Regions from separate parts of the Limnohabitans sp. 2KL-27 genome, predicted to be linked through region 1. Evidence: riboswitches for the same ligand, from Rfam matches in the RefSeq annotation. Region 1 holds a riboswitch; the other holds the start of a gene.
The links. Region 1 has a riboswitch for S-adenosylhomocysteine ahead of ahcY (adenosylhomocysteinase). Riboswitches for the same ligand answer to the same signal wherever they lie in the genome.
Positions count from the first base shown of each region.

Region 1 (14,598 bases):
GATCTACCCCCGTTGATTCAAGGTCAGCCCAGCTGACCAATATCGCCCATCAGGTCGAGAAAGACGAGCCGCAACCACAGGTGGAGGTGGCATTCGGGTTCTTGATGACGAACTGGGCACCCTGCAAATCTTCCTTGTAGTCGATCTCTGCACCAATGAGGTACTGGTAGCTCATGGCGTCGATGAGCAAGGACACGCCATTTTTGCTCATGGTGGTGTCGTCTTCGTTGGTGATTTCATCGAAGGTGAAGCCGTACTGGAAGCCTGAGCAGCCACCACCTTGGACAAACACGCGCAGCTTCAGTTCAGGATTGCCCTCTTCGGCAATCAGGTCGGCCACCTTGGCGGCCGCGCTGTCGGTGAAGACAATCGGTTCAGGCATTTCGGTCTGGATATTTTCAGCAACAGCGCTCATGGTGTTTCTCCGGTTCAATGCCAAATAGTATAGCGCGCTGGTCGGGAATTACCGCCAAGCCTGCCCAGTAACGCTACTGGGCTCATGGGCTTTTCAAACCTTAAGCGCCCAAACAAAAAGCCGCTGCGGCGAACCGAAGCGGCTTTTTGACCAAACAGGCGAAGCGGATTAACGCTTGGAGAACTGCTTGCGGCGACGAGCGGAGTGCAAGCCAACCTTTTTACGTTCGACTTCACGGGCGTCGCGGGTGACGAAACCAGCTTGGCTCAGCATAGGCTTGAGCGAAGCATCGTAGTCAATCAGGGCGCGGGTGATGCCGTGGCGCGATGCGCCGGCTTGACCGGATTCGCCACCGCCGTGCACGTTGATCATGATGTCGAAAGTTTCGGCATGGTTGGTCAACATGAGGGGTTGCTTGGCGATCATGATCGAAGTCTCGCGGCCGAAGTAGGCTTGGATGTCCTTGCCGTTGACCGTGATCTTGCCAGTGCCTTTTTTCAGAAACACGCGGGCGACGCTGGATTTGCGACGGCCTGTGCCATTGTTCCATTCACCAATCATCTCAAGGCTCCTTAGATGTCCAGCACTTTAGGCTGTTGGGCGGTGTGTGGGTGCTCTGCGCCGCCATACACCTTGAGTTTCTTGATCATGGCGTAACCGAGTGGGCCCTTGGGCAGCATGCCCTTGACAGCCTTCTCGAGTGCGCGGCCGGGGTGCTTGGCTTGCATGTCGCGGAAGTTGGTTGCAGTGATACCGCCGGGATAGCCCGAGTGACGGTAATACACTTTGTCGATGGTCTTGGTGCCCGTCACTTTGAGCTGGGCAGCATTGATGATGACGATGAAGTCACCGGTGTCGACGTGAGGCGTGTAAATGGCCTTGTGTTTGCCGCGCAAACGGAGAGCAACTTCGCTGGCTACTCGTCCGAGGACCTTGTCGGTCGCGTCAATCACAAACCACTCGTGCACGACCTCAGCGGGTTTGGCGCTGAAAGTTGTTGTCATGAGTTTTCTCTTTGAAGAAAGGTTTGTCGGGCCCTTTTCCACGGTCGGTGTTCCTCTGTTGGGAACCTCTTAGGTGGGAGCTTGCTTGTACCTTTTCGGGTATGGGCGTCTTCGCCGCGGGGCCACAAAATCGCTGCGAAGCCTGCCATTATACGAAAAATCAAGGACATGCAGAAGTTATTGGTTACCATCGACGGATGTTCAGTTACCGACACGCTTTCCACGCAGGCAACCATGCCGATGTGCTCAAACACATCACCTTGCTCGCCACCCTGCGCCACCTCATGCAAAAAGAGGCCGGCATCACCCTGATTGACACCCATGCCGGGGCCGGCTTGTACCGCCTGGATGGCGATTACTCTCAAAAAGGGGCCGAAGCCGAGGATGGCCTGTTCAAACTGCTGGGCGCTGCCGAAAAGCTGGACAACCTGCCCGAGCCCGTGCAGGACTATCTGGAACAGATCGCCAGCTTCAACCCCAACGGTCAGGCCAAAATCTACCCGGGCTCACCCTTTTTGATGCACCGCCTGATGCGCCACGAATCGCGCGACCGCTTGCGCTTGTTCGAGTTGCACCCCACCGACAGCAAAGCGCTGATGTCCAACATCGCCCAGCTCGAAGCCGGACGCACGGTCACCGTCAGCCGCGAAGACGGCTTTGAGGCCCTCAAAAAGCTGCTCCCCCCACCGCCCTCGGCCACCGGCTCCAAGAGGGCCATGGTTTTGATCGATCCCAGCTACGAGATCAAGTCGGATTACAGCAAAGTCGCCAACGTCATCCAAGAATACCTCAAGCGCTTTTCGACGGGCACCTACCTGGTCTGGTACCCGATCATCCCGCGCCCTGAGGCGCACGACCTGCCCAAACGCTTGCGCACCTTGGCCAACCAGTCCCAAAAGCCCTGGCTCAACGCCACGCTGGCGATCGGTCGTGGCCCAGGTGACGAAGGCGGCTTGGTGGCCAGCGGCATGTTCGTCATCAACCCGCCCTTCACCCTGAAAGACCAGATCCGCCAGGCGCTGGATGTCGTCGGCCCCGCCTTGGCGCGGGGATCGGGGAAAAACTGGGCCGTTGAATCCTCCTGAATGGTCTTGGACATGGGCGTGCTGAAGCCGGCGTTTCCTGTGAAAAACACAGGGATCAGGGAAAGACCTGAGCGCAGGGGGCTGAGATTAACCGACCGCACGGTCGGTTAATGGGTATACTGGCACCCGCGCCGCGATCATTCCATCCTGTTTGGCGCAGGAGAAGCCTATGTACACGCAATCTTTCAGCGTCCCGGACGCATCCGATGACGCCAAGTCGGCCGGTCTGAAGGCCGTCCCCCAAGCCCTGAGCGCACAAAACGCCGCACTGCAAGCCGCGTTTGACGCCCGCATCGATGCCGATGGCCGCATCGAGCCGCGCGAGTGGATGCCCGAGGCCTACCGCAAAACCTTGGTGCGCCAGATCAGCCAGCACGCGCACAGCGAAATCGTGGGCATGTTGCCTGAAGGCAACTGGATCAGCCGCGCCCCCAGCCTGAAGCGCAAAACGATTTTGATCGCCAAAGTGCAAGACGAAGCCGGCCACGGCCTGTACCTGTACAGCGCCGCCGAAACGCTGGGCACCAGCCGCGACCAAATGCTGGACGCGCTGCACACCGGCAAGGCGAAATACAGCTCCATCTTCAACTACCCCACGCTCAACTGGGCCGATGTGGGCGTGGTCGGCTGGCTGGTCGATGGCGCAGCCATCATGAACCAGGTGCCCCTTTGCCGCTGCTCATACGGCCCCTACGCCCGCGCCATGGTGCGTGTGTGCAAGGAGGAATCCTTCCACCAGCGCCAAGGCTACGAAGCCCTCCTGGTGATGATGCAAGGCACCGCCGAACAAAAAGCCATGGTGCAAGACGCGGTGAACCGCTGGTGGTGGAAATGCTTGGCCATGTTCGGTCCGCCTGACGCCGACAGCCCCAACAGCGCGCAAGGCATGCGCTGGGGCATCAAGCGCATCAGCAACGACGACCTGCGCCAAAAATTCGTGGATGCCACCGTCCCCCAAGCCAAGGTGCTGGGCGTGACCCTGCCAGACCCGGACCTGAAATGGAACGAAGCGCGGGGTCAGCACGACTACGGCCAGATTGACTGGGACGAGTTCTGGGCCACCGTGAACGGCAACGGCCCCTGCAACAAGGAGCGCCTGGGTGCCCGCGTCAAGGCCTGGAACGACGGCGCTTGGGTGCGCGAAGCGGCCCTGGCCCACGCCAAGAAACAACAGCAACGTCAGATGAAGGAAGCAGCATGAGCACACCGGCGCTGAAAGAATGGCCTCTGTGGGAGGTTTTCGTCCGCTCCAAGCAGGGTCTGGAGCACAAGCATTGCGGCAGCTTGCACGCCTCGGATTCGGAACACGCTTTGCAAATGGCCCGGGACGTCTACACCCGCCGCCAAGAAGGCGTGAGCATCTGGGTGGTGCCTTCGGCCAGCATCTCGGCCAGCGAGCCCAACGACAAGCCTGAATTTTTCGACCCGGCCAGCGACAAGGTGTACCGCCATCCCACCTTCTACGAGATCCCTGAAGAAGTGGGACACATGTGAGCACAACCATGAGTGTCCCCATGAACGCCCCCATCGATTACCTGCTGCACTTGGCCGACAACGCGCTGATCCTCGGTCAGCGCAACGCCGAATGGTGTGGACACGGCCCCATCCTCGAAGAAGACATCGCGTTGTCCAACAACAGCCTGGACCTGGTGGGCCAGGCCCGCATGCTTTACCAACACGCGGCCGAGCTGCAAGGCGGCGACGCCACCGAAGACACGCTGGCGTATTTCCGCGACGTGCCCGACTTCAAAAACTACACCCTGTGCGAATTGCCGCACCTGCCTTTGATGTCGGCCACCGCCCAAGGCGATCGTGATTTCGCCATGACCATGGCGCGCAACTTCTTGTACAGCAGCCTGATGGTGTTGGTCTGGGACCAGCTGCAAAACTCCCAAGACGCTCAGTTGGCCGCGATTGCCGCCAAGTCGCTCAAGGAAGTGCGCTACCACCTGCGCCATTCGCGCGACTGGTTGGTGCGTCTGGGTGATGGCACCGACGAGTCCCACGCCAAAGCGCAAGCGGCGCTGGACCAGTTGCTGCCCTACACCCAGGAATTTTGGGCCAGCAGCCCCCATGAAACCGCCGCGCTGGCCAACGGCACGGGGATCGACATGGCGGCATTGCAAACCGACTGGAACCAGATCGTGGACGAGGCACTGCGCGAGGCCACCCTCCAGCGCCCGGTCGATGGCGGCTTTGTGCCCACAGGCAAACAAGGCATCCACTCCGAACACCTGGGTTTCGTCTTGGCTGAAATGCAAAGCTTGGCCCGCGCCCACCCGCAAGCCACCTGGTAACGCCAAGCCATGTCCGCCCTCACTTCGCAGCCCAGCGCCACCGATGTGGCCCGCGCCTGGCATCTGCTCGACAGCTTGACCGACCCGGAAATTCCGGTGGTCAGCTTGCGCGAGCTGGGCATTTTGCGCGACGTGCGCGCAGGAGAAACGGGACTGGACGTGGTCATCACGCCCACTTACAGCGGCTGCCCTGCCATGGGCCAGATCGAAGACGATGTGAAAGCCCTGTTGTTGGCCAACGGCCTGCAAGGCCGTGTGGTCACCCAACTGGCGCCGGCCTGGACCACCGACTGGATGAGCGAAGCGGCCAAAGACAAGCTGCGCGCTTACGGCATTGCCCCGCCGCACGCCTGCGCAAGCCCCACCACAGGGGCAGCCAGCGTGGTGCAGTTTGCGGCGCGCGGGGCCAAGCCCGAGGTGGTGAACTGCCCGCAATGCGGCTCGGCCAACACCACCGAAACCTCCCATTTCGGCTCGACCGCCTGCAAGGCCCTTTACCGGTGCCTGGCCTGCATGGAGCCCTTTGATTACTTCAAACCCTACTGAGTCGCCTCGCGCCACCCAGTCCCAGAGCCTCAAGCCATGTCCGCAGCCCCCCGATTTCATGACCTCCCCATCGCACGCATCAGCCCAGAAGCAGCCGGTGCTGTGGCGATCACGCTGAACGTGCCTGCCGATCTGCGCAGCAGCTTCGACTTCCAGCCTGGCCAGTTCCTGACCTTGCGTGCCGACATCGATGGCACCGACGTGCGCCGCAGCTACTCCATCAGCTCGGCACACAGCCAACTGCAAAAGCAAGGCGTTCTCGAGGTGGGCATCCGACCCGTGGAAGGTGGGGTGTTCTCCAACTGGGCCGCCACCCAACTCAAGGCGGGCGACACACTGCGCGTGATGCCGCCCGATGGCCGCTTTGTGGTGCAGCGCCCCCGCGCCATCCACCGCGTGGGCTTTGCCGCAGGCTCGGGCATCACGCCCATCCTGTCCATTTTGGCCAGCACCCTGGAAGACCAGCCCGAGAGCAAATTCACCCTGGTCTACGGCAACCGCCGCATGGACAGCGTGATGTTCAACGAAGCGCTGCAAGACCTGAAAGACCGCTACCCGGACCGGCTCACGCTGATCCATATCCTCTCGCGCCAAGCGCAGGAAGTGCCCTTGCTCGAAGGTCGCATTGACGGCGCGAAAGTGCAGGCCATCATCGACGCCTTCCTGCCCGTGGGCAGCATGGACGAGGTGTTCGTGTGCGGCCCCGAGGCCATGATCGAAGCCACGGAGCAAGCGCTGCTGACCGCCGGCGTGAAAGCCGAACGCATCCGCACAGAACGCTTCAGCTCGCCCACACTCGATGCGCTGCCCCCCGACGCCCGCGCCAAAGCCGTGCTGGGTCACCCCGCCACACGTGCGCAAGGCGAAGTGCAACTCACCGTGGTGCTGGACGGCAAGCCGTACAACATGCCGATGAACCGCAACGAAAAGATCCTCGACATCGCCTTGTCACTGGGTCTGGACCTGCCCTACTCTTGCAAAGCCGGAGTTTGCTGCACCTGCCGCTGCAAGGTGATGGAAGGCACGACCGAGATGGAGAAAAACTTCACCCTCGAAAAACCCGAAGTGGAACAAGGTTTCGTCCTGTCTTGCCAAGCCCGCCCAACCAGCGAGCGCGTGGTGATCAGTTTCGATGAACGCTGAAACTCAGCGTGAGGCCCGCCTTGAAAACGCCCTGCACTGCAGGGCGTTTGACTTGACTCAACCCCGTCAGTAGCGGTAACCCAAACCCACCCCCACCAAGACAGGGTCCAGCTTCAAAGTGCCCTGATTGACGCCGCCGACAAAGACATTGGAGCGGATATAAAGCTTTTTGACATCGAAGTTCAAGGACCAGTTTTTATCCAAAGGTAAATCCATGCCAACCTGCAGCGCACCACCCCAGCTGTCGTCTTCTAGGTCAGCCCCTCCGCCGAGCAAATTGACCCGGGTGATGCGGGTGTAGTTCACGCCCGCTCCGACATAGGGCTTGTAACCATTCAATCCAGTAAAGTGGTACTGCAGCAGCAAACTGGGTGGCAAATGCTTGAAGGTACCAATCGATGTTCCGCCCATCGAGACCGTTTGTTTTTGGGGCACGGTCAGCATCAATTCGGCCGCCATGTTCGGGGTGAAAAAGTAACTGACGTCCACTTCCGGGATGGTCTTGTTGTTGACCGACAGACCCAGACCCGTGCCATCTTTGTTGGCCATGTCCAGGTGCACAGCGCGAGCGCGCACCACCCAAGGGCCTTCACCTGAAGCTTGGGCTATGGCGGCAGTCGCGGAGCAAGCAACCAACACGGCTGCAGCGATGGTGAGTTTTTTCATGTTGAGTTTCCTTATGAACGAAGAGCTTTTTGCTCGACTTCATTGGAAATTCAAACCACCCGCCATGGTTTGAGCAAGGTCAAATACAGCGGCAAGCCAACACCGGATTTCAGCTGAAATTGTGTTGAATCAATGCCAGCGCAAAGGTCCCAGAGTTCTGTGTGTTTCAGAACCGACGGCAGATTTCTGCCGTGGCAGCACTCTGGTTCATCGTGTAGAAATGGAGGGCTGGCACGCCGCCATTGACGAGTTGCTGGCACAAATCACTGACCACATCCAAACCAAAGGCCTTGATCGACTCCACATCATCGCCATAGCCCTGAAGACGCAGCCTGATCCAGCGCGGAATTTCGGCACCGCAAGCGTCTGAAAAACGCAGCAACTGAGACGAACTGGTGATCGGCATGATGCCCGGCACGATGGGCACATCCACGCCCAGCTTGTAGGCATCGTCCACAAAGCGGAAATACGCATCGCTGTTGTAGAAGTATTGCGTGATGGCCGAGTTGGCACCGGCTTTCACTTTGGTGGCAAAGGCCTGCAAGTCGGCATCGGGGGACTTGGCTTGCGGGTGGATTTCGGGGTAGGCCGCCACCTCGATGTGGAAATCGTCACCGGTTTCGGCACGGATGAACGCCACCAAATCGCTGGCGTAATGGAACTCGCCGCCAGCGCCGTAGCCACTGGGCAAGTCACCGCGCAGAGCAACCAGGCGCTTGACGCCCATGGCCTTGAGCGTGGCCAGCTCTTCGCGCACCGAAGACTTGGTCGCACCGATGCACGAGAAGTGAGAAGCGGCCGCTACGCCTTCGCTCAGGATGGCGCTCACGGTGGAAAATGTGCCCTCTTGCGTCGAGCCGCCCGCGCCGTAAGTGACCGAACAAAACTCAGGCTTGAGGGCGTACAGCTTTTCGCGCACCCCGCGTAATTTATCCGCGCCCTCGGGCGTTTTGGGTGGAAAAAACTCCAGACTGATGGGCAACTTCAAACCAGACATCACAACACCTTCCAAAATTCAATCGTCGTTGGCCTTGGCATAGGCCTTGGCAGCCCGATCGGCCTCGTGCGCGATGCGCGTGGCCTCGCGAGCAGGCAACACCGCCTCAGGGTCAGGCCAGCAAGCCTGCACAAAAAATTCATGGTTGCCGTCCCCCCCCGCAATCGGGCTGTCCAGCCAGGCCGTGACCTTCATGCCCAATTCGGTCAGTGCCGTGCGCACCCGGTTTTCGATGAAGGGGAAATGCGTGTCGTCTTTCACGATGCCGCCCTTGCCCACTTGCCCCGGTTGCAGCTCAAACTGGGGCTTGACCAGCATGAGCAACTGGCCTGTGGGCTTGAGCAAATGCACCACTCCCGGCAAGACCAAAGTGAGCGAGATGAACGACACATCGCCCACCACCAAGTCAAAGCCTTCCAATGCCTCAGGAATGCGCTCGTCGCCAGGCTCCAGCTCGCGGGCGTTCACGCCTTCGATGCAGACCACACGCTCGTCGCCCATGATGCGCGGATGCACCTGGGCATGACCCACATCAATGCCCACCACCTCGGCCGCGCCGTGCTGCAGCAAACAGTCGGTGAATCCCCCCGTGCTTTGACCCACGTCCAGGCAGCGCAAGCCGTCGACCCGAACGCCCGTGGCCTGCAAAGCGCCTTCGAGCTTGAGGCCGCCGCGAGAGACGTAGCGCGACTCGGCATCGTCGAGCAACTCCAGGGCTGCGCTCTCGGGCACCTCGTCGCGGTTTTTGACGACGGTGCGCCAAACGCCGTCAGGCTGCTGCCACTTCACGCCCCCAGCGATCAGTCGCTGGGCTTGTGAACGAGAGGCGGCCAAGCCACGTTCGACGAGGAGTTGATCAATGCGCATGGGGTGGGGTCAGCCAAACAATCAATGGAACAAGGGGGGTAAGCGATGCGGGCCAGCCCACACCGTGGTCAATCCGCGAGAAGTCATTCCCGCGCAGGCGGGAATCCACTCGCAACAATCGACATCATGCCTACCCGCCTGCGCGGGCAGGGCAGTCCATCAATAACGGTAAGTGTCGGCCTTGTAAGGACCGTTCTTGGACACGCCGATGTAAGCAGCTTGCTCTTCGCTCAATTCGGACAGCATCGCGCCAACTTTCTTCAGGTGCAGGCGGGCCACTTTCTCGTCGAGGTGCTTGGGCAGCACATAGACCTTGCCGGACTCGTACTGGTCTTGCTTGGTGAACAGCTCGATCTGGGCGATGGTCTGGTTGGCAAACGACGACGACATCACGAAGCTGGGGTGGCCGGTGGCGCAGCCCAGGTTCACCAAACGGCCTTTGGCCAGCAAGGTGATCTTCTTGCCATCGGGGAAGATGACGTGATCGACCTGGGGCTTGATCTCGTCCCACTGCAACTTTTCCAGAGAAGCGACGTCGATTTCGTTGTCGAAGTGACCGATGTTGCAAACAATGGCTTCGTCTTTCATGGCGGCCATGTGCTCGTAACGGATCACATTCTTGTTGCCGGTGGCCGACACGAAGATGTCGCACTTGTCAGCAGCGTATTCCATGGTCACCACTTTGAAGCCTTCCATGGCAGCTTGCAAGGCGTTGATCGGGTCGATCTCGGTCACCCAAACTTGGGCGCTCAAGGCGCGCAAGGCTTGGGCCGAGCCCTTGCCCACGTCACCGTAACCGGCGACGACGGCCACTTTGCCGGCGATCATCACGTCGGTGGCGCGCTTGATGGAGTCGACCAACGATTCGCGGCAACCGTACAGGTTGTCAAACTTGCTCTTGGTCACCGAATCGTTCACGTTGATGGCACGGAACATCAGGCTGCCCTTGGCGGCCATTTCGTTCAAGCGCAACACACCGGTGGTGGTCTCTTCGGTCACGCCGATGATGTGCGCGCCCTTGCGGCTGTACCAGGTGGGGTCCACGGCCAACTTGGCCTTGATGGCGTTGAACAGGCAGGTCTCTTCTTCGCTGGTGGGGTTGGCGATCAAGGACGCGTCTTTTTCGGCGCGCTTGCCCAGGTGCATGAGCAAGGTGGCGTCGCCGCCATCGTCCAGAATCATGTTGGGGCCTTCGCCTTCGGTGCCAGCGGGGCCGAAGTCAAAAATACGGTGGGTGTAGTCCCAGTAATCGGCCAGGGTTTCGCCCTTGATGGCGAACACGGGCGTGCCCTTGGCGGCAATCGCGGCAGCGGCGTGGTCTTGGGTCGAAAAAATGTTGCAAGAGGCCCAACGCACATCGGCACCCAAGGCTTGCAGGGTCTCGATCAACACGGCCGTCTGGATGGTCATGTGGAGCGAACCGGTGATGCGCGCACCCTTCAAAGGCTGGGCCTTGTTGAATTCTTCGCGGATGGCCATGAGGCCGGGCATTTCGGTCTCGGCGATTTTGATTTCTTTGCGACCCCAATCGGCCAGACCGATGTCGGCGATCACGCAATCGGCGTTGACGGTGGAAGGCATACGTGCATTCATGAGAAAAGCTCCAAGCAATGTGAATGAACCACACGCTGGCGTTGCACTGAATGGAAATTACAGGCTCACCGCACGTCGTGTGGATGAGCGTCGTTGCTGTTGAAGTGTTCCGAGCCTCACGCCCCGCTGCCGACTTGTTAACAAGTCAGGGGGCGCTGCAACGCTCCTCGGAAGCAATAATTCTACCGCAGCTTGACCCCAACCCCTCACCACCTTGGAGAAAGCTCGACCTGACAGGGGGTGATTCCGCTAGACTGGTTCGGTTTGCAGCTTTCCAGCCCCTCCCCATGTCAGACCTGATGCTTTACCTCCCCAATTACTGGCACCTGTGGGCCGTGGCGGCCGTGATTGGCCTGGTGGCCTGGAACTACGGCACCCAATTCATCCAACCCGCGCTGCGGCTCAAAACCGATCTGTCCAAGGTCCATGACCATTTGGCGCAGTTGTCCCAACAAGCCCCAGGCACCCACATCGATTTGGCCCAACTGAAAGACGATGTGATGACATCACCCGCCTTGCAGCATGCCTGGCAGCAATATGCCTGCACGCTGCAAGTGCAATGGCAAGCGCCCGATGCCGGACCCCTTGGGGCAGCCCGGCAGCGGGTGAGCCATTTGTCACGGTCATTCTTCGCCCACATGGACATGGCGGCCAACGGTCAGCGGCTTGACCTGTCCCATCTCGAACAGCTGACGCAAAACGACCCGAACCTGGGCAAACTCTGGGCCGAATACAACCAGGCTCTGGAAGCGCTGCAGCAACTGGAAACCTCGGCACACAACACCAGCGGCCAATGGCAAGCCCAAAGCCATGCCGAAAACTACTTCACCGAACAAGCCCTGGTGGACTCCCCGCTGCAATCGAATTTCTACAAGCACATCCCAGGCATCCTGACCGGTGTGGGCATCATCGGCACCTTCTCGGGCCTGATTGCCGGGCTCGTCAACTTTGATGTGTCCAACCCGGAGCGGGTGCAAGCCGAGCTGAGCCAACTGGTGCAAACCGTCGGCCATGCCTTCTTGGTGTCGGCCCTGGCCATCACTCTGGCCATGGTGTTCACCTGGATCGAAAAATCCCTGCTGACGGGACGTTACAGGCAGGTCGAACAACTCCAGCAGGGCCTGGACACCCTGTTCAACCCCCAAGGCGGTGCGCAACACATGGAGCGCCTCACGTTGGCGGCAGAAATGCAAGCGGCGTTGTCTTACAAAATCCTCAGCCAACTGCGCCTTTCCCCAACGCCGCCGCCCACACGCCCCGCCCCATGATCGGCCCCAGAAAAGCCCCTGCCCGCAAGCGCACCGACGAGGCAGAAAAACCCTTCTGGATTTCTTTTTCAGATCTGATGACCGCCCTCATGGTGCTGTTTTTGGTGGCCATGGCGGTCGCGCTCTTGAACGTCACGCAAGGCTTGCGCCAAATGGACGAGCACCGCACCACGCGCGAGCAAGCCATCTCCAGCTGCCTGAGCGAAGTCCAGCAACTCACGCAGCAAGCTGAATTTGCAGGGGTCAAGCTGCGAGGGCAAACCCTCGAACTGGGCACTTTGGCGGAGTTCAAAAAAGACAGCAACGAGCTGGAACCCCAACGCATGGCTTTTCTGCGCAGCTTCGTCCCCCAAATGCTCCGTGTGGCGCACACCCCTGGCTGCAAGGAGTGGCTCAAGCGCTTTGTGCTCGAAGGCTATGCCAGCCCCGAAGGCTCTTATTTGTACAACCTCAACCTCAGCCTGGAGCGGTCCCAGCGCGTGCTGTGCGTGTTGCTCGACGCCAAGGCCCCCGATGCCCCCAGCCTGGCAGATCGCAAAACGGTCCGGGAAATGTTCTTCGTGGGCGGCTCCTCCTTCAACTCGGCCATCCTGAACCAACCGGAAAAAAGCCGCCGCGTCGAACTGCGACTCGAATTCAAGGACCTGCGCCCCCAATGCACCGCCGACACACCCGGCTGCGAAGCCGATGAGGCGCGCCCCATTCCCTGGGACGACGACTTCAAATGCCCTGTGGCCTCCCGCTGAGCGGCCAGACCTTGGCCTGAATCCCCGGCGGCGAGGCGGACCGCAGAGCGTTTGCGCGCTGCTGGCCCGGTAAAATCACGCTTTCGCCAGCCCGACCGGGCCTGGCCACCGCGCAGGCGACTGGCCGAGCGCACGATTTCAGGACCCCTTGTGACCTACGCCCACGAAACCCGGCGCCGCCGGACGTTTGCCATCATTTCCCACCCCGACGCGGGTAAAACCACGCTGACCGAAAAGCTCTTGCTGTTCTCGGGTGCGATCCAGATCGCCGGTTCGGTCAAGGCCCGCAAGGCCTCGCGCCACGCCACCTCGGACTGGATGGAGATCGAAAAGCAGCGCGGCATCTCGGTGGCCTCATCGGTCATGCAGATGCTGTACCGTGATCACGTCATCAACCTGCTCGACACCCCTGGCCACAAAGACTTTTCGGAGGACACCTACCGCGTGCTCACGGCGGTGGACTCGGCGCTCATGGTGATCGACGCGGCCAACGGTGTGGAAGCGCAAACTCGCCGCTTGATCGAGGTTTGCCGACAACGCGACACGCCCATCATCACCTTTGTCAACAAGATGGACCGCGAAGTGCGCGACCCCCTCGACATCCTGGACGAAGTCGAGCGAGAACTGGGCATGCCCTGCGTGCCCATGACCTGGCCCATCGGTCAGGGCAAATCGTTTGGCGGCATCGTCAACCTGCGCACGCAGGCCATGACGGTGTTCGACTCCGGCAGCGAACGCCTGCCGCAAGACTTCGAAACCATCCCTCTCACCGAGCAAGCCCAACTGGCCGAGCGCTTTGGCCTGGAGTGGCAAACCGCCATGGACAGCATGGAACTGGCCACCGGCGCATCGCCCGCGTTCGATGAAGCCGCTTTTTTGGCGGGCAAGCAAACGCCCGTGTTTTTCGGTTCTGGCGTGAACAACTTCGGCGTGATGGAAGTGCTGGACGCCTTGGTCGATTTGGCCCCACCGCCACGCCCCCGCACCAGTTCGGTGTTGGTGAACAAGCAGCCCGTGGTCAAAGAAATCCAGCCCGAGGACAGCGCGTTTTCGGGCGTGGTGTTCAAAGTCCAAGCCAACATGGACGCCAACCACCGCGACCGCATCGCCTTTGTGCGCATGGCGTCCGGCAAATACACGCCCGGCATGAAGCTCAAAGTGCAACGGACCGCCAAAGAGCTGCGCCCCACCAGCGTGGTGACCTTTCTCTCGCAAAGACGCGAAGCGGTCGACGAAGCCTATGCCGGCGACATCATTGGCTTCACCACCCACGGCGGTGTGCAGTTGGGCGACACCATCACCGACGGTGCCAACCTGCTGTTCACCGGCCTGCCCTTCTTTGCACCCGAACTGTTCATGACGGTGATTTTGAAAAACCCCCTGCGCACCAAACAACTGCAGCAAGGCCTGGACCAGCTGGGTGAAGAAGGCGCAATCCAGGTCTTCAAACCCGAAATCGGCGGCCCCATGCTGCTGGGTGCGGTGGGCCAGCTGCAGTTTGAAGTGGTGCAACACCGCCTGAAAGCCGAATACGACTGCGATGTGCGCCTGGAGGGCTGCCAGTACACCGGTGCGCGCTGGATCACCGCCGACACCCCGGCCGAGTTGCGCGAGTTCACCAACGCCTACCCGCAGCGCATGTCGCTCGATGCGGCAGGCACGCTGGCGTACCTGTGCACCAGCCCCTACGACGTGCGCCTGGCGCAAGAGCGCTTCCCCAAAATCCACTTCCACCCGCTGCGCGAGCACGCAGGTCTGGCCCTGGGCAGCGCGGGCTGATCGCTGCATTGGGGTCAGATCCCCATTGAATCGACAAGATTTACAACCATGCGCCCCCTTTCCAGTTGGCAGGTTCCGCAAGACATCCTCGGCGTCTTCACCGACATCGACGACACGCTGACCACCGAAGGGGCGATCACCCCAGACGCCTTGCAAGCCCTCGCCAATCTGAAAGCGGCGGGTCTGCATGTG
Region 1 covers NZ_CXOP01000002.1:751,850-766,447, reverse strand. The annotation lists gene LHAB_RS06460 (anhydro-N-acetylmuramic acid kinase) at 1-16, shown strand, start outside; gene erpA (iron-sulfur cluster insertion protein ErpA) at 50-415, opposite strand; gene rpsI (30S ribosomal protein S9) at 584-976, opposite strand; gene rplM (50S ribosomal protein L13) at 988-1,419, opposite strand; gene LHAB_RS06440 (23S rRNA (adenine(2030)-N(6))-methyltransferase RlmJ) at 1,617-2,504, shown strand; gene paaA (1,2-phenylacetyl-CoA epoxidase subunit PaaA) at 2,674-3,705, shown strand; gene paaB (1,2-phenylacetyl-CoA epoxidase subunit PaaB) at 3,702-3,998, shown strand; gene paaC (1,2-phenylacetyl-CoA epoxidase subunit PaaC) at 4,019-4,801, shown strand; gene paaD (1,2-phenylacetyl-CoA epoxidase subunit PaaD) at 4,811-5,347, shown strand; gene LHAB_RS06415 (2Fe-2S iron-sulfur cluster-binding protein) at 5,384-6,490, shown strand; gene LHAB_RS06410 (OmpW/AlkL family protein) at 6,557-7,156, opposite strand; gene metF (methylenetetrahydrofolate reductase [NAD(P)H]) at 7,323-8,153, opposite strand; gene LHAB_RS06400 (TlyA family RNA methyltransferase) at 8,172-9,020, opposite strand; gene ahcY (adenosylhomocysteinase) at 9,180-10,613, opposite strand; S-adenosyl-L-homocysteine riboswitch at 10,692-10,788, opposite strand; gene LHAB_RS06390 (MotA/TolQ/ExbB proton channel family protein) at 10,901-11,881, shown strand; gene LHAB_RS06385 (flagellar motor protein MotB) at 11,878-12,627, shown strand; gene LHAB_RS06380 (peptide chain release factor 3) at 12,778-14,406, shown strand; gene LHAB_RS06375 (HAD-IIB family hydrolase) at 14,455-14,598, shown strand, end outside.

Region 2 (14,598 bases), 300 kb from region 1:
CCACCTCACCCGCATCCCCGTGGTGATTGCACACAACCCCGCAAACCCATAAGCCAACACCGCAAAGTGTTCAGGCCAGATGCACATGGCGGCAAACACGGTGATGGTCTCGGTGGCTTCGGTGAGGCCCCCTAAAAAGTAAAAGCTTTTGCCCGGCAAGGCGGTGTCCGTCAGGCCGCGTTTTTCGGCGAGCGCGGCAAATGCCAAAAAGCTGCTGCCGGTGCCGATGAAGCTGGCCAGCAGGGCTGCGGCAGGCAGTGCGTTGGTGCTGGGGTTGGCCACCGCAAAGGCCAGGGGGATGGCGGCATAAAACACGAAGTCGAGCGCGATGTCCAAGAAACCACCCGCGTCGGTGGGCTGGGTCAGGCGGGCCACGCTGCCGTCCAGGCCGTCGAGCAGGCGCGAGGCGAGCAGCAGCGCCAAGCCCCACCACCAGGCTTGCAGCGCAATCGCCACGGCGGCGGCCATGCCGATGGCAAAGCCCAGCCAGGTCAGCGCGTCGGCGCTGATGCCTGCGCGCACCAAGCGGCGTGCGGCGGCGTTCAACGCGGGGCGCAAGAGGATTTGGGCATGGCGGTCAAACATGGTTAGCGCTTTCTCCGGCGGCGCGCAAGTGCGCCACGCGCTGCGGGTCGGCCACGTCTTGTTCGTCGTGCGTGACCAGCACCACCGGAATGCGCCGCTCGCGCACATGCGCAAACACCCATGGGCGCAGCTGGGCGCGCAAGGCGGCGTCGAGTTTGGAGAACGGCTCATCCAAAAGCAGTGCTTGCGGCTCGGCCAGCAGCGCGCGCATGAGCGCCACCCGCGCACGCTGCCCCCCCGAGAGCGTGGACGGGTCGCGATCGCCCATGCCGTTCAGCTCGGCTTCTTGCAGTGCTTGCTGCACACGCGCCTGGCGCTGTGCCAACGGCAAGGCGCGGGGCACGGCAAACATCAGGTTTTCGGCCACCGTCATGTGGGCAAACAGCAAAGCATCCTGAAACACCAAGCCGACACCGCGCAGGTGCGTGGGCAAGGCGGTGAGGTCACGGCCATTCAACTGCACACGGCCGTCAAACTGCAAAGGCTGCAAACCTTCGGCCACGCCGGCCAGCGTGCCCGCAGTGGCCGCCAGCACCGCGCTTTTGCCGCAACCACTCGGCCCCATGAGCGTGAGGATCTCGCCTGCGGGCACATGCAGGTGCAGGTCTTGCACCAAGGTCTGCGCCACCGTGCCCAAGCGTTCGATGTCGATCTGGAGTCCCGCGTTCATGTGTTGTCTTTCATCGGCCCGATCTTCTCAAATTGGCGTGGCCTGCCCAAGTAAGCGGCCAAAGCAAAGGCCAACACGGGCAAAAGCATCTGCAAAGCCGCATAAGCGCTCATGAGCGAGCGCTGCGCGCCAGACGCCAGCGTCACGGCCTCGGTGGTCACCGTGGCAAAGCGCCCCGCCCCTACATACAAGGTGGGCAAATACTGCGCCACACTGACCGCAAAACCCACCGCCCAGGCCGAGGCAATGGCGCGTTGGAGCAGCGGCCATTTGATGCGCAGCAAGTCAGTCCATCGGCCCTGGCCCAAGCTGGCCACCACAGCCGATTGGCGCGGATCGACCGCCAAATAGGCGGGCTCCAAGGCCAGCAGGACATACGGCAACACCATGACCACATGCGACAAAAGCAGGCCCAGCCACTGCCCCTCCAGTCGCCACTGCAGCGCCACGCTGTAGAGGCCCACCACCCACAGCACCGAGGGCAAGACCAGCGGCAGCAACCACCAAGGTCGCCAAGCCTGTTGCCAGCGGCGCGGTGTCAGCTCCAGCCAGGCCAGCGACCAAACGAGGCACACACTGGCAGAGGCCGCCGCCAAACCCAAGGTGGTCCACACCGTGGGGGCACTGGCGATCACTTGCGCCCAGGCATCACCCGTCCACAGCGAGGGCCAAAGCTGCGGAAAAGGCCAGACGCCCGACACACTGCCCACCGCCAAGGCCCACCAAACGGCCAGATAAGCCCCACCGATGGCCAAGCCCACCCAAGATGACTCACCCTGCTGCAACTGGGGGCTGCTCGCGCCTTTGCGCAAACGCGCCCGTGCGCGCAGCACCATGACGGTCATCCCCGCCAACATCGCCACACTGACCGTGAGACAACCCGCCGCTGCCGCACCTTGCGCCTGCATGGCCGCATCGGCATCACCCAGCCATTGCCAGGCCAGCACCGCCAAAGTGGGTGGCGTCGCAGGGCCGATGATGAGCGCCATGTCCACCACCGTGAGGCCATAGGCCAACACCGCCAGCAGCGGCCAGCGCAAGCGAGGTGCCAGCTGCGGCCAGACCACTCGGGCAAAAGCGGTGGCGGGCGTGTGGCCCAATGTTTGGGCCAGTGCAAATTCGGCCTGCCATCGTCGGCGCAGGTCTTCGCGTTGCAATTGCGTGGCCGCCACCCAGAGCAAAAACGGCACTTCTTTGAGCCACAGCGCCACAATCAAACCCAAGCCCCACGGGTCTTGTGTGGTCAACCAAGGCGGCGGCGCGTCAAAGCCGGTGAGGCCCGGCGACACCAAGCGCAAAGCCCAGCCGCTGGGCGAGAGCCACAGCACCAGCCCAATGGCCATGGCCGCGTGCGGCGTGGCCAGCAAGGCAGGCACATGGGTGAGCCAGCGGGCCAATTGCTGCCGAATGAAACCATGGGCCAACAAGCGCGCCACCGTCAACCACACCAGCACCGTGGAGGCCAGCCCGGTCCACAGCGTCATGCCCCAAGCACGCAGCGTTTGCGGATCGGCCCACAAAGCCTGCCAAGCGCTGGCATCCCAGGCTTGCGATGCGGCCAAGCACAGCGCCCAGCCCATGGGTACAGCAGCGATCAGGGCCAGCAAAATGGCAGGCAAGCAGCTCACACACCGTAGCGGCGTGTCCACTCTTTTTCCAGCGCATCGACCCAAGAGGCGTGCGGTTCGGGCAACACGGAAGCGGTCACGGTCACTTGCCCGGGACGCGCTGCCGATTGAAACCGCACACGCTCAGCCGCAGGCAGGCGCGCCACATCGAGCACCGTGGGGTCGCCCCACACCTCGATGTCGGCTTTGCGCGCTTGCGCAATGGGCGACAGCAAAAAGTTGGCCACTACCTGCGCGCCCGCTTTGCTGGGCGCGTTGTACGGGATGGCCACAAAGTGGGTGTTGCCGATCGTGCCCTTGGAAAATTGCCAGCTCTGCACCGAGGCGGGCAGGCGCTTGGCGGCGATTTCGTTGGCCGCTTCGTTGGGGTTGAAGGTCAAGGCCATCACCAACTCACCATCGGCCATCATCTGTCGCACGGCCGCCGAGTTTTGCGGAAACTGTTTGCCACCGCGCCACAGCTGCGGGTGCAGCGCATCCAAAAAGCGCCACAGGGGTGCCGCTTGCGTTTGCAAGGCCTCGGGGGTCACAGGGCGGGCCAGCGCTTTCACGTCCGGCGCGTGCTCGATCAGGGCCTGCTTGATGAAGGTGGTGCCATGGAACTCGGGCGGGCGCGGGTAGGTGATGCGCCCGGGCTGGCTGCGCGCCAAGGTCAGCAGTTCGGCCATGCTTTGTGGCGGCTTGAGCAGGCGTTGGGCGTCGGCAAAAAACGTGAGCTGCGCCATGCCCCAAGGCGATTCCAGCCCGTCGGTGGGGACTGAAAAATCCACCAACGTGGTGGGCTTGCCTGCTGTGTCCACCCACTGAAAGTTGGGCAGCGCTAGGGCGAACGGCGCGGACAACAAACCATCGCGTTTCATGGCGGCAAAGTTTTCGCCATTGATCCAGATCAGGTCCACCGTGCCTTCGGTGGCTTGACGCCCCGCTTGCTTTTCGGCGCGCACGCGTTTGACCACATCGGCCGCATCGCTGATCTTGACGTGCTGTAACTTCACACCAAAGTCGCGCTGCAACTCACCTGCGGCCCATTGAATGTAGGCGTTGATGCGCTCACTGCCTGCCCAAGCGTTGAAATACACCGTTTGGCCGCGTGCGGCGCGCAGGGTGTCGGGCCAAGCGGTGTTGACCCCTTGCGCTGCCGCCGGGCGCACAGCCAAAACGGCGGGCAACACCGAAACCGCCCCCAATGCAGCCAAGGTTTGCCGGCGGTTCCACCAGCGCTGCGGGGTTTCGGTGGGGCAAGAAGTAGCGTGTGTCATGTCAAGCCTATCGCGTGAGCCTGGGTGCGGTGGTCCAGTGAATGGCGCCAAAGGCATCACTTGCCTTGGATGCCCAGCAACTCCACCTCAAACAACAGTGTGGCGTTGGGCGGCACCGCGTTGCCCGCGCCTCGCGCACCGTAAGCGATTTCAGGCGGGCAGGTCAACTTGGCTTTGCCACCCACCTTCATGCGCTGCACGCCTTCGGTCCAACACGCAATCACGCGGTTGAGGGGAAAGTCGATGGGCTGGCCGCGTTTGTAAGAACTGTCAAATTCGCGTCCGTCCGGGAAGGTCCCTTTGTAGTGCACCGTCACTTTGTCGCTGGCCGTGGGGCTGGCACCGCTGCCGTCTTTCAGGCTTCTGTAGACCAGTCCACTGGGGGTCACCACAGCGCCATCTTCTTTGGCGGCAGCTGTGATCACCGCGTTTTGCGCCATGGCCGATGGGGCCAACAGGGCGAGGGTGAGGGCGAGACACGAGAAGCGGAGTATGGTTTTCATCATTTACGGGGGTAGTTAAAGATAACAAAACCTGAGCGAAAAATTTCAGGCAGAAAGGGTCAAGGGCAAATTGAGCAGCAGATTTTGCGGTTTGAGTTTGAGCAGTCCCTGCTCGTTCATGGCCAAGCCCAAATAAACCGGCTTGCCTTGCACATCGGCGCGCATGTCTTGCGGGTGGTCAAAGCGCAGCTTGAACAGGCTGATGAGTTGTTGTTGCCGCGCAGCTTCCAGCTCCATGCCTTGGTACAAGTCATTGAGCAAAGCGGTGGACGTGACGTCCAGGCCCACATGCCAACGCCAAGCGGGGTCGTCCACTTTTTGCACCGGCTCGATTTGCACCGAGACCCCCAAGAAGTGTTGAACCCAACGCGCCAGCACCACCGACAAGGCTTTGAGGCCCGAGCGGGCATTGACCATTTTGAGGATCAAGCCGTGCGGCAACTCGTTCTGGATCTCGTGCGTCATGTCCAGCAAAAAAGCGTAGCGGCCCAAGCCTTCGCGCTGCGCCAGGTAACGCTCTTCGTTGTCCTTGTGCAGCACTTTCACATCGACTGCTTTGAGCGCCGCACCGCCCTCCATCAACAAGCGGCCCATCTCACCGAGGCCACCGGTGGCTTGCAAAGTGTCCAGCGTGTCGCTGTCGCCCGACAGCACGCGGCCATCGCGCACGGTGATGCGTTGGCGTCTGAACAGCAGTTCTGCCGCACGCCAGACCCAAGCATCGTTCTCACCGGTCAACACATTGCACACGATGGCCTGCACCACCAGGTCGATGAACAGGGGCGGGAGCTGGATGTTGCCACTCTGGATCCAGCCCATGTAGGCCGCTTCCAGAGAACCCGCGCTGTTCACTTCATCGCGAAAACGCAAAAACAGTTTGTAATTTTCACGGACATCGTCGTCCTTGAAATGTTTGTAGTCTGCAGGGGTGACCAGCCTGTTGGGCGCCTCGGTCAGCGCGGCATGCAAGCGCTTTTCGGCCTTGCACGATTCGGGCACCAGCGCCATTTCGGGGCGTTGCAGCCACATTCGCCAGTAGTCTGGACTGGGCACCAACCAACCGCGCTCGTTGGGTGTCAGGTGTTGGTGGCCGCAGGCGGTCCAGAAGGTGTGCATGGCGTTTACAGGTTGGGGGCCAGCAAGCGTTGCAGGTCTTTGACCTCGACACCGCTGCGCTGTGCCAGATCGCTCACCTGGTCGTCACCCACTTTGCCCACGTTGAAGTACTGGGCCTCGGGGTGGGCGATGTAGAAACCACTCACGCTGGCTGCAGGCGTCATGGCCAGGCTCTCGGTCAGGCCCATGCCGATGTCTTCGCATTGCAGCAAGTCGAACATCGCTTGCTTGGCACTGTGGTCGGGGCAGGCCGGGTAGCCGGGTGCGGGGCGAATGCCTTGGTACTTTTCGGCAATCAACGCTTCGTTGCTCAGCGCCTCGCCCACGGCATAACCCCACAGGTCGGTACGCACTTTTTTGTGCAGACATTCGGCCAAAGCTTCGGCCAAGCGGTCAGCCAATGACTTGAGCATGATGGCGCTGTAGTCGTCGTGTGCGGCTTCAAAAGCGGCAGCTCGTTTGTCGGCACCGATGCCGGCGGTGACCGCGAACAGGCCCACATGGTCTGGCGCTGTGCCCTGCGGCGCGACGAAGTCGGCCAAGCAGCGGCTGGGGCGCATGACGCCATCGATGCGCTGTTTTTCGGTTTGCTGTCGCAAGCCGCGCCAGGTCATGGCGACCTGCTGGCGAGACGCATCGGTGTAGAGCGCGATGTCGTCGTCATTCACGCTGTTCGCGGGGTACAGGCCCAGCACCGCGTTGGCGGTGACCCAGCGGCCATCGATGATTTTTTGCAGCATGGCTTGCGCGTCGGCATACACCTTGCGCGCCTGCTCGCCCACCACCTCGTCATCGAGGATCGCGGGGAAAGGCCCCGCCAAATCCCAAGTCTGGAAGAACGGACCCCAATCGATGTACTGCGCGATCTCGGCCAGGTCGTAGTTCTTGAACACGCGCCGGCCAATGAACTTGGGCGCGGCGGGCACGCCTTGCGACCAGTCGATCGGTGTCTTGTTGGCGCGGGCTTGGGCCAGCGTCCACATCGGAGTTTGCTTTTTGCCCGCGTGTTGCTCGCGCACTTTGGCGTAATCGGTGTTCAGGTCGGCGATGAATTTGGCCGCTTGCTCGGACAACAAGCCCTGCGCCACACCCACGCTGCGCGAAGCATCGGGCACATAAACCACGGGGCCACTGTAGTTGGGCGCGATCTTCACGGCGGTGTGCACGCGGCTGCAAGTGGCCCCGCCAATGAGCAGCGGCATCTGGCGTTCGCGGAAATACGGGTCTTTTTCCATCTCGGCCGCCACGTACTGCATCTCTTCGAGGCTGGGCGTGATCAGGCCCGAAAGGCCAATGATGTCGGCGTTTTCTGCTTTGGCCTTGGCCAAAATTTCGTGACAGGGCACCATCACGCCCATGTTGACCACTTCAAAGTTGTTGCACTGCAAAACCACGGTGACGATGTTCTTGCCAATGTCGTGCACATCGCCCTTGACGGTGGCGATCACGATCTTGCCCTTGGCTTTCACGTCTTCGCCAGCGGCTTCTTGCGCGAGCTTTTCGGCTTCGATGTAAGGCAGCAAATGCGCCACAGCCTGTTTCATCACGCGGGCGCTTTTCACCACCTGCGGCAAGAACATCTTGCCCTGGCCGAACAGGTCGCCGACCACGTTCATGCCGTCCATCAGCGGGCCTTCGATCACATGCAGCGGACGACCGCCCTTGGCCAGAATTTCTTGGTAAGCCTCTTCGGTGTCGTCGCTGATGAAGTCGGTGATGCCATGCACCAGCGAGTGACTCAAGCGCTGCGCCACACGCACCGGTGCATCGGGCGTGCCGCGCCAGGCCAGCTTGGTGGTCTCGTCTTTGGCTGCGCCCTTGGCGCTGTCGGCCACTTCCACCAAACGCTCGCCCGCATCAGGGCGGCGGTTCAGCACCACGTCTTCCACCCGCTCGCGCAGCGTGGGCTCCAGGTCGTCGTAGACGCCGACCATGCCCGCGTTGACGATGCCCATGTCCATGCCCGCCTGGATGGCGTGGTACAGGAACACGGTGTGGATGGCCTCGCGCACCGGGTCGTTGCCCCGGAAGCTGAAGGACACGTTGGACACACCGCCCGAGACCTTGGCGCCCGGCAGGTGTTGCTTGATCCAACGCGTGGCGTTGATGAAGTCCACCGCGTAGTTGTTGTGCTCTTCGATGCCGGTGGCGATGGCAAAAATGTTGGGGTCAAAAATGATGTCTTCCGGCGGAAAGTTCACCTCGTCGACCAGCACGCGGTAAGCGCGCTCGCAAATCTCGATCTTGCGTTCGTAAGTGTCGGCCTGGCCTTTTTCATCAAACGCCATGACCACGGCAGCCGCGCCGTAACGTTTGACCAGCTTGGCCTGGCGCTTGAACTCTTCCACGCCTTCTTTCATGCTGATCGAGTTCACGATGCCCTTACCCTGGATGCAGCGCAAACCGGCTTCGATCACGGTCCATTTGGACGAATCCACCATCACCGGCACGCGGGCGATGTCGGGCTCGCCGGCCATCAGGTTCAAAAACCGCACCATGGCCGCCTGGCTGTCGAGCATGGCTTCGTCCATGTTCACGTCGATGATCTGCGCACCGTTTTCAACCTGCTGGCGCGCCACGGCCAGCGCTTGCTCGTATTCGCCGTTCAAAATCATGCGGGCAAAGGCCTTGGAGCCGGTCACGTTGGTGCGCTCACCCACGTTGACAAACAGCGACCCCGTGCCGATGGAGACAGGCTCCAGACCGGACAACTTCATGGGGGAAACAGACAGAATTTCAGACGCGACAACAGACACGGGCTCACCTTGGGGCAACAGGTGAGCGTCGTTGTGCAAGATCATTCAGACATTGAACGGCCCCAAGCCTGACCGGATGCGCCTTGACGGCGGCGGGCTGCAACGCTCCTTGGGGAAGGGGTGATTTTAACCGCAGGCCTGACCTGAGAAACTGACACCCACTTTGCACCAAGATGACAGGTTTGACGGTTTGAACGCCGCACAATGGGGCCATCACCTTTGAGACGCACATGACCCTCGAATCCAACCCTCTCACATCCCTGCAAGGCGCGTCCAACTTCCGCGATGTGGGCGGCTACCCCACGGCTGGGGGCCAGCGCGTCAAGCGTGGCCATGTGTTTCGCTCGGACCATCTGGCGGGGCTGACCGATGCAGATGTGGCGCGTTTGCAGTCGCTGGGTGTGCGGCACAGCCTGGACTTTCGCGGCGTGGTCGAATACACCGCAACGCCTTATGCGATTGCCGGCGTTGAGCGCGTGGCACTGACGATTGAGCCTACCGTGATCGCGCGCATGCAGGCGCTGGTGGCGCAGGGCATCGTGCCCACCACCGAAGAGACAGTGGATTTGATGCGCGAGACCTACCGCGATTTTGTGAACCGCAACGCGGACACATATGGGCGGTTCCTGAAGCATTTGCTGGAGCAGCCCACACCCCAGGTGTTCCACTGCACCGCTGGCAAAGACCGCACCGGTTTTGCGGCGGCGCTGCTGCTCTCAGCGTTGGGCGTGAACCGCGCCACCATCGAGCACGACTATTTGCTGACCAACCAACTCTACAAGCGCGATGCCCGACTGGAGGGCCAAGGCCACCCCCATGTGATGAAGGTGCTGTGGCAAGTGCAGCCAGAGTTTTTGCAGGCGGCTTTTGACGCGGTAGACACCCAACACGGCGGCATGCAGGACTATTTGCACGGCGCGATTGGCCTCAGCCCCCAAGATCTGGGCGAGTTGAAGCGGATGCTGTTAGAGCCTTGAACCCGACATGTCGGGGCGCAAGCCCCGACATGGCCTGAAAACTCAGGCCGCTTCTTTGTAGAAAAACCCACCGTGCACATTGCGCGGGGCCAAGGGTGCAACGGCTTTGCCAATCGCGCCGATGTGCTCGGGTGTGGTGCCGCAGCAGCCGCCCACAATGTTGACCAAGCCCTCGGCGGCAAATTCGTGCAGCAGGCGGCTGGTCACCTCGGGCGTTTCGTCAAAGCCGGTGTCGCTCATCGGGTTGGGCAAGCCCGCGTTGGGGTAGCAGCTGATGAACGTATCACCCGCCACCTTGTTCAGCTCCTGGATGTAAGGGCGCATCAGCGTCGCGCCCAAGGCGCAGTTCAGGCCAATGGCCAGGGGCTGGGCGTGGCGCACGCTGTGCCAAAAAGCGGTCACGGTCTGGCCGCTCAGGATGCGGCCCGAAGCATCGGTCACGGTGCCGCTGATGATGAGGGGCAGGCGCTCACCACTGGCTTCAAAGAATTCTTCGATGGCAAACAGCGCCGCTTTGGCGTTGAGCGTGTCAAAAATCGTCTCCACCAGCAACACGTCGGAGCCCCCTTCGACCAAGGCTTCCACCTGTTCGTAATAAGCGGCGCGCAGTTCTTCAAAGGTCACGTTGCGGGCCCCGGCGTCGTTCACGTCGGGGCTGATGCTGGCGGTCTTGGGCGTGGGGCCCAAGGCGCCGACCACAAAACGGGGTTTGTCGGGGGTGGAGAACTTGTCGCAGGCCGCTCGGGCTATCTTGGCGGACTGCAGGTTCATCTCGCGGGCCAGGTGCTGCATGTCGTAGTCGGCCTGGGCCACGGTGGTCGCGCCAAAGGTGTTGGTCTCGATCAGGTCGGCACCGGCGGCCAAATAGCCTTCGTGGATGTCGCGGATCACGTCGGGACGGGTCAGGCTGAGCAACTCGTTGTTGCCCTTGACGTCTTTGGGGAAGTCCTTGAAACGTTCGCCCCGGTAGTCGGCCTCCGACAATTTGAAACGCTGGATCATGGTGCCCATGGCCCCGTCCAGGATGGCGATGCGGGTGTTCAGGATCGCGGGCAGCGCTTGGGCGCGGGTGTAAACAGGGGTCTTCATGACCCGTATTGTAAAAGTCCGGGTTTCAAGCCTTTTGAAATCGCTCAAACCCCGACGCCCGCAGCTCACACGCGGGGCACTGGCCGCAGCCATAACCCCAAGCATGGCGCTGGCTGCGGTCACCCAGATAGCAGGTGTGGCTGTGCTCGACGATCTGGTCCACCAAGGCCGGTCCGCCACCGTGGGCATCGGCCTTGTGGCCCAAATCGTGCGCCAGTTGCCAGGTTTGGGCCTTGTCGATCCACATGAGCGGGGTTTCGATCAGCAGCTTGCGGTCCATGCCCAGCGACAGGGCCACCTGCATGGCCTTCATGGTGTCGTCGCGGCAGTCGGGATAGCCCGAAAAATCGGTCTCGCACACCCCCGTGACGATCACTTGCAAGCCCCGGCGGTAGGCCAAAGCGGCGGCCAGCGTCAGGAACAACAGGTTGCGCCCGGGCACAAAGGTATTGGGCAGACCCGAGCTTTCCATGGCGATGGCGGTGTCGCGGGTCAATGCCGTTTCGCTGATCTGGCCCAGGATGCTGGCGTCCAGCAAATGGTCCTCGCCCATTTTTGGGGCCCAGGCCGGAAACCGCGCCTTCAGGGCCGCCAGCACGTTCAAACGCGCGTCCAGCTCGACTTTGTGGCGCTGGCCGTAGTCAAAAGCCAATGTTTCAACGCGCTCATAGCGGCTCAAGGCATGGGCCAGGCAGGTGGTGGAGTCTTGGCCACCGGAAAACAGAACAAGGGCAGAGGTGTGCATGGGGAAGGATGGTAACGCTGTCAATAGAGGGAGAGAGCTGTCTCAGTCGGGGGGCGTTTGGAAGGGGGCGGGCACGGGGTGACGATTTTGGCGTACCCCCGCCTCATGAGGAACCCTGTGCCCGCCCCCGCCCACCCTCACAACACCCGCCAAAATCAAGCCGCCCAATAGCGGACAATCACCCCTCACCCAAAGCTGTCACACCGAACGTGTCCCCCCACCTCCCCATCCTGCGCGAAGTCTTTGGCTACGATGCCTTTCGCGGCCCCCAGCAAGCCATCATCGACCATGTGGCGGCAGGGGGCGATGCGCTGGTGCTCATGCCCACGGGTGGTGGCAAGTCGCTGTGCTACCAAATTCCGGCCATCGCTCGCCAACGGGCAGGCCAGGGCATCACGGTGGTGGTGTCGCCCTTGATTGCGCTGATGCACGACCAGGTGGGTGCGTTGCACGAAGCGGGCGTGAACGCCGCCTTCCTCAACTCCACGCTGACGAGCGAAGAAGCGCAGGACATCGAACGCCGACTGATGCGCGGTGAGATCACGCTGCTCTACGCAGCACCTGAACGCGTGACCCATGGGCGCTTTCTGGCCCAAATGGACTCCTTGCTCGAACGCGGGCTGCTGAGCCTGTTCGCCATCGATGAAGCCCATTGCGTGAGCCAATGGGGCCACGACTTCCGGCCCGAGTACCGGGGCCTGACGGTGTTGCACGAGCGCTACCCCGGCGTGCCGCGTGTGGCGCTCACGGCCACGGCCGATGCGCTGACCCGTGCCGACATCGTCGAGCGCTTGCAATTGGAAGGCGCCGAGCTGTTCATCAGCAGCTTTGACCGGCCCAACATCCGCTACACCATCGTCGAGAAAAAAGACGCCAGCACCCAATTGCTGCGCTTCATCGAACGCGAGCACCCCGAAGAAGCGGGTGTGGTCTATTGCCAGTCGCGCAAGCGGGTCGAAGAGATCGCGGCCATGCTGGTCGAGTCGGGCATCCATGCGCTGCCGTACCACGCAGGCCTGGACGCGGCGGTGCGCCAGCGCCACCAAAACGAATTTTTGCGCGAAGAAGGCGTGGTGATGGTGGCCACCATCGCGTTCGGCATGGGCATCGACAAACCCGATGTGCGCTTTGTGGCGCACCTGGACATGCCCAAGAACATCGAGGGCTACTACCAAGAAACAGGCCGTGCCGGGCGCGACGGCTTGGCGTCGGACGCGTGGATGGCCTATGGCCTGCAAGACGTGGTCAACCAGCGCCGCATGATCGACGAGAGCCCGGCGGGTGAAGAGTTCAAGCAGGTCATGCGCGGCAAGCTCGATGCGTTGCTGGGTCTGGCCGAGGCGACCGACTGCCGCCGTGTTCGATTGCTGAAATATTTTGACGAAACCTATCCGGGTCAAACAGACGCTGGACAAGGCGTGTACATGCCCTATTGCGGCAACTGCGACAACTGCCTTCAACCCCCAGAGGTCTGGGACGGTACCGATGCCGCGCGCAAACTGCTGTCCACCGTGTACCGCTGCCAACAAAGCAGTGGCCACAGCTTTGGTGCGGGCCACACCATGGACATCGTGCGTGGCAAGAAAACCGAGAAAGTGGTGCAGCGCGGCCATGAAAGCATCAGCACCTTTGGGCTGGGCGCGGATTACAGCGAGCAACAACTGCGCGCTGTGATGCGCCAGTTGATCGCCATTGGTGCGCTGCATGTGCACACCGAAGACGGTTTCAGCACCTTGCACCTGACCGAAGCCTCACGCGCCGTGCTCAAAGGCGATGTGCCGGTGCAATTGCGCGAGAGCACCAGCCAGCGCAGCGACAAAAAGGCCCGCACACGCAGTGCACCGGGGCCAGCGGCGGCCAATTTGGGCCAAGACGCGATGGTGCGTTACATCAACCTCAAGGCTTGGCGCGCCGAAGTGGCCAAAGAGCACAACCTGCCGGCCTATGTGATCTTCCACGACGCCACCCTGGCCGCCATTGCCGAAGCCGCCCCGCAAAGCTTGCAAGACCTGCAAGGCATCAGCGGGCTGGGCGTCAAAAAGCTCGAGGCCTATGGCGAACAGGTGCTGCGGGTGTGCAACGGCAGCTGACCTCTCAGGCTTGATCCACCTGTATCGCCCCACGCCGAATCTGATCGCGCTCCAGGCTCTCAAACAGCGCCTTGAAGTTGCCTTCGCCAAAGCCTTCATCGGCTTTGCGCTGGATGAACTCGAAGAACACGGGGCCCAGCAAGGTCTGACTGAAGATTTGCAACAGCAAACGCTTTTCACCATTGGCGGTTGATCCGTCCATCAGGATGCCGCGCGCCTGCAACTCGGGCACCGGCTCGCCATGGCCCGGCAGGCGTTCTTCGAGCATCTCGTAATAGATGTCGTTGGGCGCGGTCATTAGCGGAATGCCCGCCATTTGCAGCGCGTCCACGCTTTTCAAGAGGTCGTCGGTCAAGAGCGCGATGTGCTGGATGCCCTCGCCGTTGAACTGCATCAAAAATTCTTCGATCTGGCCCCCGGTCTTGCCCGACTCTTCATTCAGCGGGATGCGGATCATGCCGTCGGGCGCGGTCATGGCGCGACTGGTCAGGCCCGTGTGGGTGCCTTGGATGTCGAAGTAGCGGATCTCGCGGAAGTTGAACAGCTTTTCGTAAAAACCACTCCAGTAAGCCATGCGCCCTTTGTAGACGTTGTGCGTCATGTGGTCGATGCGCTTGAAGCCGTGACCGGGCGGGTGGCGGTCCACGCCGTCGATGAATTCAAAGTCGATGTCGTAAATGCTTTTGCCGTCTTCAAAGCGGTCGATCAAATACAAAGGCGCGCCACCAATGCCCTTGATGGCGGGCAAGCGCAGCTCCATCGGGCCAGTGGGCACCTCCACCGGTTGAGCGCCCATGGCCAGTGCACGCTCATAGGCTTTGTGCGAGTCTTTCACGCGAAACGCCAACGCACAGGCACACGGCCCGTGCTCGGCGGCAAAGTAGCCGGCCAGGCTTTTGGGCTCGCGGTTGACGATGAAGTTGATGTCGCCTTGGCGGTACAGCACCACATCTTTGGATCGGTGCTTGGCCACCAAAGAAAAGCCCATCTTTTCAAACAAGGGCTCCAGGGTGTTGGCGACGGGGGATGCAAACTCGACGAACTCGAAGCCACACAGGCCCATGGGGTTGTCAAACAAATCGGCCATGAAAATCTCCAGCAATGAACCGGGCCGCGCTGCAAAGTGAGCGGGGCCCGAATTGAAATCGGTCCAACAAAAAGGGGGGGGGTTAAGAAGCCT
Region 2 covers NZ_CXOP01000002.1:451,973-466,570, reverse strand. The annotation lists gene LHAB_RS04825 (CDP-alcohol phosphatidyltransferase family protein) at 1-585, opposite strand, end outside; gene LHAB_RS04820 (ATP-binding cassette domain-containing protein) at 578-1,255, opposite strand; gene LHAB_RS04815 (ABC transporter permease) at 1,252-2,883, opposite strand; gene LHAB_RS04810 (ABC transporter substrate-binding protein) at 2,880-4,142, opposite strand; gene LHAB_RS04805 (FKBP-type peptidyl-prolyl cis-trans isomerase) at 4,199-4,645, opposite strand; gene LHAB_RS04800 (DUF6352 family protein) at 4,691-5,761, opposite strand; gene metH (methionine synthase) at 5,767-8,478, opposite strand; S-adenosyl-L-homocysteine riboswitch at 8,534-8,634, opposite strand; gene LHAB_RS04790 (tyrosine-protein phosphatase) at 8,748-9,494, shown strand; gene LHAB_RS04785 (homocysteine S-methyltransferase family protein) at 9,537-10,583, opposite strand; gene queC (7-cyano-7-deazaguanine synthase QueC) at 10,609-11,328, opposite strand; gene recQ (DNA helicase RecQ) at 11,538-13,418, shown strand; gene hppD (4-hydroxyphenylpyruvate dioxygenase) at 13,423-14,505, opposite strand.
Region 2: linked by a shared signal. The riboswitch ahead of metH (methionine synthase) and the one ahead of ahcY (adenosylhomocysteinase) in region 1 are both predicted to bind S-adenosylhomocysteine.